Regions from separate parts of the Priestia sp. ABM2_011 genome, predicted to be linked through region 1. Evidence: riboswitches for the same ligand, from Rfam matches in the RefSeq annotation. Region 1 holds a riboswitch; the other holds the start of a gene.
The links. A riboswitch is a leader RNA that binds a small molecule or an ion and turns the genes downstream of it on or off. The one in region 1 is predicted to bind lysine.

Region 2: it holds a riboswitch for lysine, as region 1 does, so the genes downstream of both, lysA (diaminopimelate decarboxylase) here and ACXAE4_RS04285 (aspartate kinase) in region 1, are expected to answer to the same signal.

The regions. Positions count from the first base shown of each region.
Region 1 covers NZ_JBSWUB010000001.1:798,154-806,435, reverse strand. The annotation lists gene ACXAE4_RS04290 (YslB family protein) at 1-234, shown strand, start outside; gene ACXAE4_RS04285 (aspartate kinase) at 286-1,518, opposite strand; lysine riboswitch at 1,660-1,837, opposite strand; gene uvrC (excinuclease ABC subunit UvrC) at 1,903-3,669, opposite strand; gene trxA (thioredoxin) at 3,893-4,207, opposite strand; gene ACXAE4_RS04270 (electron transfer flavoprotein subunit alpha/FixB family protein) at 4,616-5,596, opposite strand; gene ACXAE4_RS04265 (electron transfer flavoprotein subunit beta/FixA family protein) at 5,630-6,403, opposite strand; gene ACXAE4_RS04260 (enoyl-CoA hydratase) at 6,422-7,195, opposite strand; gene ACXAE4_RS04255 (TetR/AcrR family transcriptional regulator) at 7,275-7,859, opposite strand; gene ACXAE4_RS04250 (AMP-binding protein) at 7,972-8,282, opposite strand, start outside.
Region 2 covers NZ_JBSWUB010000001.1:2,991,643-2,999,924, reverse strand. The annotation lists gene ACXAE4_RS16190 (O-methyltransferase) at 1-543, shown strand, start outside; gene ACXAE4_RS16185 (LysR family transcriptional regulator) at 744-1,655, opposite strand; gene ACXAE4_RS16180 (hypothetical protein) at 1,788-1,973, opposite strand; gene ACXAE4_RS16175 (hypothetical protein) at 2,129-2,263, opposite strand; gene ACXAE4_RS16170 (dicarboxylate/amino acid:cation symporter) at 2,402-3,664, opposite strand; gene lysA (diaminopimelate decarboxylase) at 3,715-5,043, opposite strand; lysine riboswitch at 5,182-5,364, opposite strand; gene ACXAE4_RS16160 (CBO0543 family protein) at 5,431-5,943, opposite strand; gene ACXAE4_RS16155 (NAD(P)/FAD-dependent oxidoreductase) at 6,282-7,400, shown strand; gene ACXAE4_RS16150 (YckD family protein) at 7,474-7,788, shown strand; gene ACXAE4_RS16145 (PAS domain-containing sensor histidine kinase) at 7,950-8,282, shown strand, end outside.

The DNA.
Region 1 (8,282 bases):
TCACTAGAGCTTGAGTTATCAGGTGATGTGGTCAGCAAAAGATTTCAGCAGGAAACTTGTTCATTTCATCTTGAGTCAGGATTTGTGGCTGAACAGATTCAGCGTCAAAACAACTGCCTAACAGAAGCCTACTTAACACCTAAAGAAAAGAACGGAAAAGTGCTGATTTCCGTGCAGTGGGACCGAAAAGATATCTTACCTACCGAAACCCGTGCGGAGCGTTATAAAAAGTAAGAAATACGTATATATAAAAGACGTGGAGATACCACGTCTTTTTTCTCTTCTTTATACTTGCACTGCCTGCTGCTCTTCTAATTCAAATGCTACGTGAAGCGTCTCAACAGCTTTTACCATATCAGCATGCGGTACAACTGTAGATACTTTAATTTCAGACGTGCTGACCATCTTCACTTCAATTTTCTCTCCTGCCAGCACTTCAAACATTTCGGCTGCAACACCTGGATTAGAAATCATGCCAGATCCCACAATCGATACTTTAGCCAGACCGCTTTCATGTTCAATACGCGTATACCCCAAAGTAGATTTATACTCTTTTAAGACGGCAAGAGCAGCTTCTACGTCTACAGTTTTAATAGAAAATGAGATAGAGAGGCGATTATTAGCCGTTACGTTTTGAATAATAATATCCACGTTTAACTGTTCTTTTGCTAATGCTGTAAAAATAGTAGAAAGAGTTTGTAACTCGTTGTTTAACCCTTCAATTGTCACCCGTGAAATATTATCTTCAAACGCAATTCCTCTTACGACTAAGTTTTGTTCCATTGAAACTTCCTCCTCAACAATCGTTCCATTCTCGTTTTCTAAGCTTGAACGCACTTCTAGCGGTACCTGATAATTTTTTGCAAACTCAACAGCGCGCGGATGCAGCACCCCTGCTCCTAAATTGGCTAATTCTAACATTTCGTCATATGAAATAGAATGAAGTTTACGAGCATCTTCTACGTAGCGCGGATCCGTCGTAAACACTCCTGTTACGTCTGTATAAATATCACATTTTGCAGCTTTTAGTGCCGCGGCAAGAGCTACTGCCGTCGTGTCAGAGCCGCCTCGACCTAATGTTGTAATGCTTCCATCTTCTGAACAGCCTTGGAATCCAGCTACTACTACGATTCGACCTCTATCTAATTGGCTTTGAATACGAGTCGTGTCAATGTGCTGGATTCGTGCATTGCTGTGAACTGCTTCTGTCTGGATACCAGCTTGCCAACCTGTTAGCGAAGTGGCTTCATGACCTTTGAATTGAAGAGCCATTGTTAACAGGGAAATCGTTACTTGTTCTCCAGTTGTAAGAAGCATATCCATTTCGCGTTTACTTGGACTGTCCGTAATATCACTTGCTAATTTCACCAGTGCATCTGTGGTTTTGCCCATTGCCGATACAACAACTACTACTTGGTTACCGCGCTCTGCTTCTTGAATAACACGGTTTGCTACATGTTGAATACGTTCAACAGAACCAACAGATGTTCCACCAAATTTTTGAACGATTAATGCCATAATTTTGTTCATTCCTTTTCAATAAATTTGCATATGCAGGATGATGAGAAGCTAAATTTTTTTACTCAGACAATAAAAAAAGCAATGAGATGAGCTCTCATTGCTTAACGAACGAAAATTATAAAACATAACCGTCCACTGCCGTGAGATAGCTCTCCAAGAATCTACATCTTGACAATCCTACGTTTATTCAACGCAGAACCAGCAATCATTACTATGAGGTAATGTTCACTTCGGCAAATTTCCCTTTCCGCATCGTTCATAAGGGCTCATACCCTTCCTGATGCGTACTGATTAAATTTGCACCTCTATCTTCACTTCATTTGATGAAGTGTCGTATGAAATTAGTTAATAGCTTATCAAATATTTTCTATTATTTCAAGACTATTTTTGCAATGTTTCATAAATTTTTTCAGCAATGTTCTGAGGAACACCTGAATTTCGAATATCTTCAATCGTTGCTTCTTTCAATTTTTTCACCGAACCAAAATGCTTTAACAAAGCTTTTTTACGCTTTTCTCCCACTCCCGGAATGTCGTCCAGAACTGACTGAAAAGCGGACTTAGAGCGCACTTGACGGTGGAAGGTAATCGCAAAGCGGTGAACTTCATCTTGAATTCGCTGAAGCAAATAAAATTCTTGACTATTGCGTTCAAGCGGTATGATTTGAGGAGGCTCACCAATCATCAGATTGGAGGTTCTGTGCTTATCATCTTTGACAAGACCTGCTGTAGGCACTAAAAGTCCCAATTCATTTTCGAGAACGTCCTGTACTGCAGCTAAATGCCCTTTGCCTCCATCTACAACAATTAAATCCGGAAGCGGAAGACCTTCTTTTAATGCTCTGGAATACCGTCTGCGAACGACTTCCCTCATGGAACTGTAATCATCTGGTCCCTTTACCGTCTTAATTTTATATTTGCGATATTCTTTCTTTTCCGGTTTCCCATCAACAAAAACAATCATCGCAGAAACTGGGTCTGTTCCTTGAATATTTGAGTTATCAAATGCTTCAATCCGATAAGGAGCGGCAATTCCAAGCTCTTCTCCTAACCGTTCAACTGCGCCAACTGTACGCTCTTCATCTCGTTCAATTAAATAGAATTTTTCACCGAGCGCAATTTTTGCATTTTTACACGCAAGTTCTACTAATTCTTTCTTTTTGCCTCGCTTTGGATGCTGAACCTCTACTTCTACTAACTTCTCAGCTAACTCTGCATCAATCGTTGCTGGAACCATCACTTCTTTTGGCTTAATATTTTTGGCATAAAACTGACCGATAAAAGTTAAGAAATCTTCTTCTGGCTCTTTATAAAAAGGAAACATAGAAACTTCTCGCTCAATTAATTTCCCTTGGCGAATAAAGAAAACTTGAACACACATCCAGCCTTTATCGTAAGAATAGCCAAACACATCTCGATTAACAAAATCATTAAACGTTACTTTTTGCTTTTCCATTGTCGCTTCGATATGAGCAATTTGATCTCGGTATTCTTTAGCCCGTTCAAAGTCAAGTTCTTCTGAAGCTTTTAACATTTTTTCAGTTAACTCTGTTTTGACATGCTCATATCCACCATTTAAAAACCGCGTGATATTTTCAATAATTTGTTTGTTTTGCTCTTCTTTTACCTCTTTTACGCAAGGAGCTAGACATTGCCCGATATGGTAATACAAACAAGGCCTATCTGGCATAGTGGAGCACTTTCTTAACGGATAAATGCGATCAAGAAGCCGCTTTGTTTCATTTGCTGCTTGAACATTAGGATAAGGACCGAAGTATTTCCCTTTATCTTTTTTTATTTTTCTTGTAATAACAAGTCGGGGCTGTTTTTCAGCTGTAATCTTAATAAACGGATAGCCCTTATCATCTTTAAGCATAATATTGTATTTTGGGTCATGCTTTTTAATTAAATTCATTTCTAAAATAAGCGCTTCTAAATTAGAAGATGTGACGATATATTCAAAGTCGACAATGTCGTTTACAAGTCGAAGCGTCTTTCCGTCATGAGATCCGGTAAAGTAGGAACGTACTCGATTTTTTAATACTTTTGCTTTTCCTACGTAAATGACCGTTCCATATTTATCTTTCATCAAGTAACAGCCGGGCTGATCCGGTAAAATAGCCAGCTTTTCTTTTAAATAATCGTTCATACTTTTCTCCTTCCTCTTCTCTTACTCTGTCCATCTATACAATCGCTTATGAAGCGTAACCTACATTCTTTCCTGTCTTAATACATGTACATAAGCTGGATTTATGGCGGTGTTCCTTACATCTAGTATAAAACAAACGAACGCATATTCGCTAAATAAAAGTATTCCCAAAAGAGAAAAAGTGGAGAAAAAGAAAAAAACCTAGCCTGAGCTAGGTTTTGACTTACGCGTGTTTATTAATTAATTCTGTTAATGCTTCTTTTGGTTGGAAACCAACTACTTGATCAACTTTCTCTCCATCTTTGAATAATACTAAAGTTGGGATACTCATAACACCAAATTTTCCAGCTGTTTCTTGATTTTCATCAACGTCTACTTTTACGATTTTAACTTTATCGTTAAGTTCGCCATCAATTTCTTCAAGAACTGGAGCAATCATTTTACAAGGGCCACACCATGGTGCCCAAAAGTCAACAAGCACTAGGCCTGATTTAATTTCATCTGTAAAGTTTTTATCTGTAGCATGTGCAATAGCCATTTTAATTCCTCCTAAATATATGCAATATCCAAATTCTACTCACAGTATATCACCTTCAAATAAGGTTTGCTAACTTTTTGCTTACATTTATACTGTTTATTCTCCGCTCTAGTTTGTACAATTTGCCTAAAAATATGCGTAGAAAATTTCGTTTCCCATGAGGCTGAGACCTGACTAAATGAATCCAAAGACGAACAAATAGTATACATGGGTTGAACCGCTTGCGACACCGCAGTTGATTTCCATGCAAGACTTCGCTTTTCTAGCAGGAGTCTTCGCCTTGCCCTCCAATCACCTGCTAGAAAGACCTACCCTGCGTTTACCCTAACAAAAAAACGAACCACTAATCAAAAATCTTGATCAACGGTTCGTTCTTCACTTCGTCTCAAATACTTTTGTCCGAGAATCTTACGCAGACTGTACTTTCAGCTTTTTAAATTCTTCCGTTAGCAGAGGCACTACTTCAAATAAATCTCCAACGATTCCGTAGTCAGCTACTTTAAAAATATTCGCTTCAGGATCTTTATTGATTGCAACAATAATTTTTGAATTTGACATACCTGCCAAATGCTGAATAGCACCTGAAATTCCGCAGGCAATGTATAAATCTGGTGTGACTACTTTGCCCGTCTGACCGATTTGAAGAGAATAGTCGCAGTAATCTGCATCGCACGCTCCGCGAGACGCTCCAACAGCTCCATTTAACACGTCCGCTAGTTCTTGGAGAGGTCCAAAACCTTCCGTGCTTTTTACACCTCGACCACCTGCAATCACGACTTTTGCTTCGGACAAATCAACCCCTTGCGTTGCTTTGCGTACGACTTCTTTTACAACAGTACGCAGGTTTTTGATTTCAACATTTAAATCCTCTACATCACCTGTACGCCCCTCATCTTTTGCAAGCGGTGAAATATTATTTGGACGAATCGTGACAAACGTAAAAGCATCGGTCATGATTTTCTTCTCAAATGCTTTACCAGAATAAATTGGGCGAGTGAAGACTACTTGATCCCCTCCCACTTCTACATCCGTCACATCCGAGATAAGTCCTTTGTCTAAGCGAGCTGCCAGTTTTGGCGCTAGATCTTTGCCAAGAGCCGTATGCCCAAATACGATAGCTTCAGGCTGTTCACTTTCAATGATGGCTAATAATGCCTGAGCGTAACCATCCGATGTGTAAGCAGCTAAATCTTCGTGCTCCGTCACAACAACTTTATCTGCTCCGTATGCAATAAGTTCTTCACTTAAAGATTTTACGTCCTTTCCTACTAACGCTGCAATAATTTCTCCCCCGTCAGCTACAGTAGACGCTGCGGAAATCGCTTCAAACGATACGTTTCGTAATCCCCCATCACGTGCTTCTCCAAGAACTAACACTTTGCGTCCCATTACAATACCCCCATTGTTTTGACTTTTGACTTATTAAATGACTTTTGCTTCCTTATGCAGTAAATTGACCAGCTCTGTTACTTGATCTTTTATATCTCCTTGTAATACGCGCCCCGCGTCTTTTTTCGGAGGTAAATAAATTTCAATTGTCTTTGTTTTTGCTTCTACATCATCTTCATCTAAATCTAAATCGTCTAATTCCACTTCAACCAACGGTTTCTTCTTCGCTTTCATAATCCCTGGAAGAGATGGATAGCGAGGCTCATTAAGTCCCTGCTGAGCTGTTACTAAAAGAGGAAGCGACGTTTCAATAACTTCCGAATCTCCTTCCACATCGCGTACAACCGTCACTTTTTCACCTTCAATATCCAGCTTTGTAATCGTTGTAATATAAGGGATTTCTAACTGTTCTGCTACGCGCGGTCCCACCTGGCCTGAACCTCCGTCAATCGCTACGTTTCCTGCTAAGATTAAATCAGGAGATTGCTCTTTTAAGTACTGTGCCAGCAGCCTAGAAGTCGTGTACTGATCGCCATCTTCTATGTCATCTTCCGTATTGATTAAAACCGCTTTATCTGCTCCCATAGCCAAAGCTGTTCGGAGTTCTTTTTCTGATTCTTCCCCTCCTACACTCACGACCGTAATCTCTCCGCCATGCTTTTCCTTTAGCTGAATAGCCTCTTCAACTGCATACTCATCGTAAGGATTAATAATAAATTCAGCTCCATCTTCAACAATTTGACCATTTTTTAGTGAAAGTTTCTCCTCTGTATCGAACGTTCTTTTTACTAACACATAAATATTCATTCAATTCCCCTCCTAAGCTTATTTTCCTAAAAATTTGGGCTGGCGCTTTTCAATAAAAGCGGCTACGCCTTCTTGAGCATCACGGCTTTTGAATACGCTTCCAAAAAATTGTGCTTCTTTTTTGATGCCGCTGTAATAAGCATCTGTTTTTACATGTTGAAGCAGCTGCAAAGTAGCTTTAACAGAGATTGGGCTTTTTTTGGCAATTTTTCTAGCAAGTAAAAATGTTTCATTGATAAGCTGACTTTCTTCAAAAGCTGCGTTTGCCAATCCTAACTCCACTGCCTCGCTGCCCGATATTGGATCACTTGTCAGCATCATCTCACAAGCCTTATGAACCCCTACATAACGAGGCAATCGCTGAGTTCCTCCAAACCCTGGTATAATTCCTAACTGAAGTTCAGGCAAGCCCAGCTTAGCATTTTCTGTTACCAAACGGATATGGCAGCTCATAGCAAGCTCTAATCCTCCGCCTAAAGCAGCTCCATGAATAGCTGCAATAACTGGTTTTGGGTAATTTTCAATATACTCAAAGAGCTCTTGGCCGTTAACAGCAAGTTTCTCGTAATCTTTTTCCTGCTGCAGTGATGTAAACTCTTTTATATCAGCTCCAGCACAAAAGAATTTCCCTTCGCCTTTAATGACGATAACCCTTGTCTCTTTGCTATCTTCTAAATGTTTTAAAACACTTGAAAGATCTTTTAATAAATCTTGAGACAAAGCGTTAGCAGGTTGTCTATTCAACGTAATGAAGCTTATTGCATCAACAGTTTCAACCTGGATAATCTCCATTTGTTTCCCCCACCCTTTCTTTCTATTTTCATTACCTTGCGCTTCTCCCCTCGCAAGGGAGCAGCAGGCTCACTTACGATTATGAGCCGCTGCAGCCGTTTAACAGCAGGGAATGGACTTTATCTACCGATTCTATTAGACCATATCGATGATCGTTCATTACCCATGTTGTGACAGTTTCATCAATCGTTCCAAAAATCATCTGTCGCGCAAGACGAATATCTATATTTTCAGAAAACTCACCCGTTTCGATTCCTGTCTGTAAAATAGAATCAATGAGAGTCAGATAATCTTTTAATACATCGTTAATTTTCAATCTTAAATCTTTGTTCGATTGACGCAGTTCAAGCTGTGTCACTGTAGCTAAATGATGATCCTCCGCTAGAAACGAAAAATGCTTGTCAATTAATACGTGAAGTTTTTCTGCCGCAGTTTCAATTCCCGCCAGTTCTTCATAAATTTTTTCTACAAACTGTCCCATCTTCTCTTGAAATAAGGAAATCAAGACATCTTCTTTGTTTTTAAAATATAAATATATCGTACCGTCTGCAACTCCAGCCTGCTTAGCAATTTTAGAAACCTGAGCATTGTGGTATCCGTTTTCTGCTATTACTACTACAGCTGCATCGATAATCTGCTTATACTTTGGCTTATTTCTTCTCAATCTTATACGCTCCTTTAAAATATGAATGATTATTCATTCATATCTTTATAATAAAGAAACCGCAAGTATCTGTCAATTATGTTTCAGCAAAAAAATCAAAGGCGACGATCGATTACGTCGCCTTTTTATGCTTTTCATTTTCTTCTTCAATCAGCGCTCGTCGCAGAATCTTCCCGACCGCTGTTTTTGGAAGCTCATTTCGAAATTCATAAAGGCGCGGAACTTTATAAGCAGCTAAATACTTTCTAGAAAACTCATTTAACTCTTCTTCAGTACATCTTACACCATTTTTTAATACAATGTAAGCCTTCACTGTTTCTCCTCTATATGGGTCAGGAACACCTACCACTACAGCTTCTTGAATTTTTTCATGCTCATATAATACTTCTTCAACTTCTCGAGGATAGATATTATATCCCCCGG
Region 2 (8,282 bases), 2.2 Mb from region 1:
TCGCCTAGTCAAGGAAAGTTTCTGCATTTGTTAGCTTCATTAAAAGGGGCTAAACGCATTTTGGAAATTGGTACTCTTGGAGGGTACAGCACGATTTGGCTAGCCAGAGCTCTTCCGAAAGATGGACAGCTGATTACGCTCGAATTAAGCGCTCAGCATGCAGAAGTAGCACGAGCTAATTTAAAAAGAGCGGGAGTAAGCCACTTAGTAGAAGTCATTGTCGGCCCCGGGCTTGATACATTAGCTGTATTAAAGGATAAGGGAACAGAGCCGTTTGATCTTATCTTTATTGATGCTGACAAGCCGAATAACCCAAATTACTTAAAGTGGGCTCTAGAATTATCAAAACGAGGAAGTACGATTATTTGTGATAATGTTGTTCGTCAAGGGCATGTGGTGAACTCAGAAAGTGAAGATGAAAATGTAAAGGGAATTCGACAATTTATGGATGCTCTGGCTCAAGAAAAACGAATCAGCGCCACGGCTATACAAACCGTTGGAAGCAAAGGCTATGATGGATTCATTGTAGGGATTGTTGAATGATAGAACTCGTGTTACATATAAAGAGGCTGAGACAAAAGTAGTTTTGTTGAAGGGAAATCCGACCGATGAATTCAAATTCTTGATGGAGAATCTCGATTCCTCGGTCGGATTTTTTCATGGTGATAGTGAACGTAAATTTCATGTGTGTAGGCGTAGGTGCTTCTAGCTGTGGATTGATTTCGTTATCTCCCAGCCTCTATTTAATTTGCGTCCAACTTATTTGTTATTTGTTTTGCTGTCAGAAAATTAATCAACTCTCTTACAGCGAATGAACTGTAGCGTTCTTTTAACAGAATAATTCCAAGTTCCCACATCATTTCAGGATCTGCAATAGGTACCGTAATAATATTGGAATCTTTCACTTTGGCATAAAGCGATTCGGGTAAAATAGCAATACCTAGTTCTGCTGCTGTTAATTCAATAATTAAATCCCATTGAGAACTTTTATATGCGATAGAAGGCACAAATCCTGATTTTAAAGCATCTTGAATTAACCGGTCGTGCAGCGTAAATTCTTCACTGAACATAATGAATTTTTCATGCTCCAATTCTTTCATCCAGACGGAAGAACGTTTCGCTAAAGGATGGTTTTTATGGGCGTATAAAAGGAATCTCTCCTTAACGAACGGGTATACGTGAAAATGCTCATCATGACCGCTTGTGAGAGGAAGCATAACAATCCCCATATCTACACCAGCCTCTTCCACAAGGGCTTCAATTTTTTTTGCTCCAAATTCAATAAGCTCTAGAGATACTTTAGGGTATTGTTCATTAAATGCTTTTGCAATCTTCGGGAAAAACAAGGTCCCGATGAGCGGAGGGATTCCCATCTTGATTTGCCCTGTTTGCAAGTTCATTAAATCGCCCAACAAGTGAGGCATGTCTTTTAACACCGACAGCGCTTTAGTTGCCTGATGATACACGACTTCTCCTGCATCGGTTAGCTTTAATTCTCTTGTTGAACGGTCAAGAAGCTCAAATCCTAGTTCATTTTCTACTTTTTTGACGGCTTTACTTAAAGCCGTTTGTGACAAATGAACTTGCAGCGCTGCCTTTGTAAAATTTTTATGATTCGCTACCTCTATAAAGTATTCTAAGTCTCTGATTTCCATGTGAAACTCCATTTCTGCAAACTGCTTATCCTTTTTTTTTACTCTTTATTTTAACCATTAAATTATTTACTGTAAATGCGCTGATTAAAAAAGGGAGCTATCCAATGAATAAAAACGAGGAAAGGAAATGAACTAAAGTTTCTGTCGAAATTGATTTATAAAACCAATAATCTTTTTATAGAGAAACATAGATTTTGCTACTAGCTGATGAGGAATATAAAGATTTTTGCCTGTACGTTCGGGCAAAAATGCAAAACTTATCAAAATAACTGAAAGCCCAAAGGCTGCAGCTGTAATCTCTATCCAAGAAAACACCATATCATTCCTCCTTTTACAAACCTATTAATAGAATATGTAAAAGTTTGAAAGGAGGTTGTACGATAGACCTATAAAGAGCGTCGTCATTAAGCTCTCTCAAAATAAAATGACGTCAAAGAACGCAGGGCCTGTGCCAAACGTTCTTTGACGTCATTTTATTTTCGCTCTTCAGCTTGATGCTCTTGTTTGTTTTGCTCAGTGAGACGTTTTTGATGAGCTTTTGTTTCTGCACTTACGTGATTCGCATCATTCGGTTGATTCTTCTTTGAACCTCCTGCAGCGTTACTCATTAGACGACACCTCCAGTCCGGTTATGAAACATACCTATAGAATGTGCGTATTTACAAACTTTATACACGGCTATCGATATTACTGCACACGAAAAAAGCAAAGGGAGAGTCACTAAGACTGTTCCCTTTGCTTTTTTACTAGGCGACTTTATCGGTGGTGATAATTTTGTTAATCCAGTCTTTTCCTTCTGTAAACCTTGTAACAAGCATCGCTGTTACTGTATTTCCCGTACTGTTTAAGAGCGTAGCAGGGGCGTCAATAATTGTGGAAATGACCGCAATGATGGGCAGAACTTCTGGCGAAAATCCGTAAATTGTAATGATTAACATTTCGCCAATCATACCGCCTCCAGGAATTGCTCCCATTACGGCTCCAACTAAAAAGGCTACGCCTAATATGCTCAAAATACTCGTAGCAGACGTCATATCTTTGCCGAACAAACTGAATAAGAAAACAATTTTTAGAATACCACCGATAACAGAACCATCTTTATGGGTGTTTGCTCCTAATGGAATCACTGTTTCAGCAATATCCAGCGGCACACCCATTTTCTTTGTTGCGTCTAAATTGACTGGAATAGATGCCGCGGAAGAACAGGTAGCAATAGCAGTGATAGAAGGAGCAGCTGCATTTTTCCAAAACAGCTTAATTCCTGCTTTACCGCCAGCAATCCATGCGTATAGCGTAAAGAAGCCAAAATAGTAAACGATTGCAATTAATAAATAAAGAATAAATGCTCTAGCATACCCTTGCAAGATCTTTGGTCCAAGTTCTCCTACTACAGTAGCAAAATAGCACCCTAAACCAATTGGAGCATAGTACATGACAATTTTAACGACTTTCATCGATACTTCTTGACCCGAAGTCAGAAATTTCGCCATAGGCTGTCCTTTTTCACCAGCCATCGTGGTAGCAATACCGAAGATAACGGCAAAGACAATTAATTGTAAAATATGCTCTTTCGAAAATAACTGAACAAAATCAGGTACAGTAAATGTACTAACAAGCTGATTTAAAAGCGTCATTTTTTCAGCTGTATTTTCACTGTCACCCATTAATTCTTTAATGGCAGAAGTATCTACGTTGTGCAGCGGATTGTAAAGTGATGCGCCTAAAAAGCCTAGAACGGCTGAAACAGCAGCAGTGGCGACAAACACAACGGCGATACCTAGCATAATTTTACCAAGACGTTTCATTTCGTTCATGTTTGCGATCGCCGAAGCCACACTAAAAAAGACAAGGGGAACGATAATCATGAACATTAAATTAAGAAACAAATCACCAAAGGGCTTTACGACTGCCACATCGGGCCCGATAGCATATCCTGCTATCCCGCCAATTAAAATAGCGAGAAGCAGAATAAGCGATGATCTGTACGTTTTAAATACACTTAAAACCATATAGATTTCCTCCAAACAACAATAGCTTCTTTACTACGCAAGAACAGCTATCATTTGCTCATTGCATACGTAGTAACGACTGGCTTTACATCTTTACGCACCAAATCTTCGTATGTTTCTCGCTCTACAGCAAGACGAGCTTCTCCATTTTTCACAAATACAACAGCAGGGCGCGGAATACGGTTGTAATTGCTAGCCATTGAATAGTTGTAGGCACCTGTAGAGGATACTGCTAGTAAATCTCCTTGATTAACGCGCGGTAAATCGATATCCCAAATAAGCATATCTCCTGATTCACAGCATTTCCCCGCAATTGATACTGTTTCATCTTTTTTATCCGTCACTCTATTAGCCAAGACAGCTTCATGTTTTGCATCGTAAAGAGCAGGACGGATATTATCGGTCATACCGCCATCAATTCCTACGTATTTGCGTACACCTGGAATCTCCTTCGTTGAGCCGATTGTATAAAGCGTTGTACCTGCTTCTCCTACGATGCTTCTTCCAGGCTCAATCCAGACTTCCGGAAGGGTATAATTCTGTTCAGTTAACGTGCGGCTTAGCTTTTCTGTCAGTGCATCTACATAATACTCAACTGGAAGTGGAGAGTCGCTTTCGGTATAACGAATACCAAAACCACCACCTACGTTTAAAACTTTTACTTCAAATTCCATTTTATCACGAATACTGAATAAGAAATCAGTTAAAATATCAATGGCGCGAGAAAAACCATCTACTTCAAAAATTTGCGAACCAATATGACAATGAATGCCTAAAAGATCGTAGTAAGGCTTTTCTAATGCAGAACTTACCGCTTTCATAGCCTGGTCATTGGAAAGACCAAATCCAAACTTGGAGTCTTCCTGTCCGGTCATAATATACTCATGTGTGTGGGCTTCAATCCCTGGAGTAACACGCAGAAGAATAGATGCTTTCTGTTTGCGCTCAGCTGCTAAGGCATGTAAAACTTCAAGTTCGGTAAAGTTATCCACAACAAAACAGCCAATATTCGCATCAAGAGCCATTTCAATTTCTTCAATCGTTTTGTTATTTCCGTGAAAATGAATGCGTTCAGCTGGATATCCCGCTTCAAGAGCTGTAAATAATTCGCCTCCTGAGACCACATCTAATGACATATCAAGCTTCGTTAAAAGGCTAGCCATTTCCATACAAAGAAACGCTTTCCCTGCATAGGCGATTTGATATGAAAATCCGCTTCTTTGAAAGGCTGAATGGAAGGCCTTGCATTTCGTCTCAATTAATTCTTGATCGTAGATGTATAGGGGAGTGCCGTATTGTTTTTTCAGTTCGACCGTATCACACTGCCCAATTTCTAAATGATTGCTGCTGTTAATTTTACTCGTTCCATGTAAGTACATAATCCGTATCCCTCCATTTAAATCATTCAACTATAACTTTGATGGTCAGTAGAAAAACACAAAAAAGACCCGTGAAGTGATGTTCACGCGTCTTGGTTTCATAATAATAAAGTATTATTACATTCTAGGCATCAACATCTCTTCAATAGCTCTCCACAAACCAAGTGGTTTGTGACAGCTCAGCATTTATTCAATACTGAACCAGTATATGAACACAATGGATGTTTATATACTTCGGCACGAAATCCCTTTTACTTATCTTCACAGACTCCATTAGTCTCCAATAAGTGACTCTTGATTTCATGCACCTCTATTCTCAGAGAGGAAAATTATATTTAAATGTAACTCCTATTATATTTCCTTTTCCTCTGTCTAGTCAATGAAAAGTTAAGGCATAGGAATATCAAAGAAGATAAATAAAAAAGCTATGAAGCTTCCAGATAGAATCCAAGCAGCCAGCGCTGTCTTCTGATGAATGATTAAAAGTGAGAACGTGACAATATTGAAGAGAAAAGAACATAGCAGCGACCATCCATAATGATGAGTGATACTGTGATTAACATAAGCAATGAACTCAATCACAGTAAATAAAAGCGCCCATAAAAGAATCCACCACAGCCGGCCGCTTACATGCAGCGGCAGCCTTCCTAAAAAAACCGGTATAACAAACGGATAAATAATTAAGGTTATTCCAAGAGAAACCATTAGGTGATCGGGTAGAAAAAGATGATCAATACCAACAGGGTGAAATACCCATACGCGGTGATGAAACAGCAGCACTTCATAAAGCAAATTCCCCGTGACCCAAAACAGCAAAGTAGGGTAGTATTCTTGATACCTTCGCCACTTGCCAAATAGTAAACCAAGAATGATAAAAAATAATACAAATGAAGATTGCATACGCTCTCCTTAAAATAATGGTTATTTCTTTTTATTTACATATTATAGTGGTTTTATTCTTTCATTTTTTTATTCAGCACCTATAATAGAAAAGCCGTAAGCCACAGCGTTAAAGACGTACTACCACTATTTATGGCTTTCTTCACCCTGTTATAATCTTGGTAAAAGAACTTCTACCGCTTTTGCTTACGAGACTAAAGGAGCTATATGTCAAAGTCAGCAAGGCTTAAAAATAAGCTTAAAATAGCTTCGCCTAGTATGTGACTTCTTTTTTTGCTATGCTAAAATTGCATACATATAGCATGAGAATACTAGAAGAAAGAAAAGGGTGTTTCGGTATGAAAACATACATCGTAGTTGGAGCTGGGGTACTTGGAGCTTCTACGGCATATCATTTAGCAAAAGCAGGAGCAGATGTGACATTGATAGATCGCAAGGATGCTGGTCAAGCTACTGATGCAGCAGCAGGAATTGTTTGTCCGTGGCTTTCGCAGCGTCGAAATAAAGCATGGTACCGCTTAGCAAAAGGCGGCGCCAAGTACTATCAAACATTAATTCAGCAATTAGAAGAAGATGGAGAAACGGATACGGGATATAAGCGAGTAGGAGCAATTAGTTTACACACTGATGAACAAAAGCTTAAAAAAATGGAAGAACGAGCATATAAGCGTCGGGAAGAAGCCCCCGAAATAGGCGAGATTACACGTTTATCCGCTAAAGAAACACAGGCTTTGTTTCCGGCTCTTTCGGAAGAATACAGTTCAGTTCATATTAGTGGAGCCGCTCGCGTTAACGGAAAAGCTCTTCGAAACGCACTTGTGAATGCAGCGAAGAAAAACGGTGCAAAAATAATAGAAGGAAACGCAGAACTACTTTATGAAAATAATCGAGTAACGGGCGTTGCCGTAAATGGACAAACCCTTCTAGCAAGTACAACAATCGTGACAGCAGGAGCGTGGGCAAATCAATTACTAGAGCCTCTTGGAGTGAAATTTTTAGCAAGCTTTCAAAAAGCGCAAATTGTCCACTTGCATCTTCCTGATTTAGATACAAAAGACTGGCCCGTTGTAATGCCTCCAAGCGACCAATATATTCTTTCGTTTGAACAAGGTCAAATTGTCATAGGAGCAACACATGAAAACGACACGGGTTATGACTTGAGAGTAACGGCTGGGGGGCTTCATGAAATTTTTTCAAAGGCCTTATTAATTGCTCCTGGCTTAACAGAAAGCACAGTCTTAGAAACAAGGGTAGGGTTTCGACCATTTACTCCAGGCTTCTTGCCAGTCATCGGGGCTCTTCCAGCTTACGAAGGAATACTAGTAGCGAATGGTCTCGGAGCTTCAGGCTTAACGTCGGGTCCTTATCTTGGTTCAGAGCTTGCTAAATTAGCACTTGAAATGGAAATGGAAATTGATCTTAGCGATTATGATGTAAGAGGAGCTATTGAGTCCTAAGCAAATAGAATGAATGAAAACAAATAGAAGTTCGCAAACTATAACTACTATATGATGAAAGGAAGTAGATTGTTTGCGAAAGGTTATGATAAGTGCAGCAGCAGCTTTTTTATTTATGAGCGGGACGCCTGTATTAGCGGAAAACAATCCTCAGCCAGAAACAAAAGACGTGCAGCTGACGTCTCAGCAAAAGCAGGAATTATCCGTTCTGTACAAAGAAATGTTCGAAAAAAAGAAAGAAATACTTTCAAAATATGTGGAGTACGGCGTGCTAAGCAAAACGGAGAGTCAAAACATTTCTTCACATATGGAAAATCGCTATCAGCATATGGAGAAAAATGGGTTTGTTCCGAAGCGGCACTGTCATAAAATGCATCATTCAAAGTAATTCCTATTCACATAAAAAAGCGCCTATACAGGCGCTTTTTTTATGTGAATGAATGGAAAATATCTGCTTCTTTATCTAGTAAATTTTAAACGCCTCATGTAAAATTAAGAGAATGAGAACGATTAGGAAAGATGCTAGTGAGGGGTAGGTAAATATGAACGATGAACGAAAATAAAAAAATAGTCCGATTACATGCAGAAAATCATTCAGCTGAGGCTCTAGGAATCATATTTGCTTACAAACAAAAAGGTGACCACCTTGTTTACAGTATGTATCAAGGAGAAAGCGTTTCTGAGCAAAAAATACCTCTAGAAGAATGGGTCTCGTATGAGCATTTTTTCGAAGCGCTAAATAAAAAGAAAAAGCTTATGTACGAGCTTCAAATAAATGATAAACGCTATGTAGTAAACTTAACCCCTTTATCTTACACAGAAAAACCTGAAATTATGGGACATTGCGTGAATATAACTAGTTATCAGGAGAAAAAAGAACAG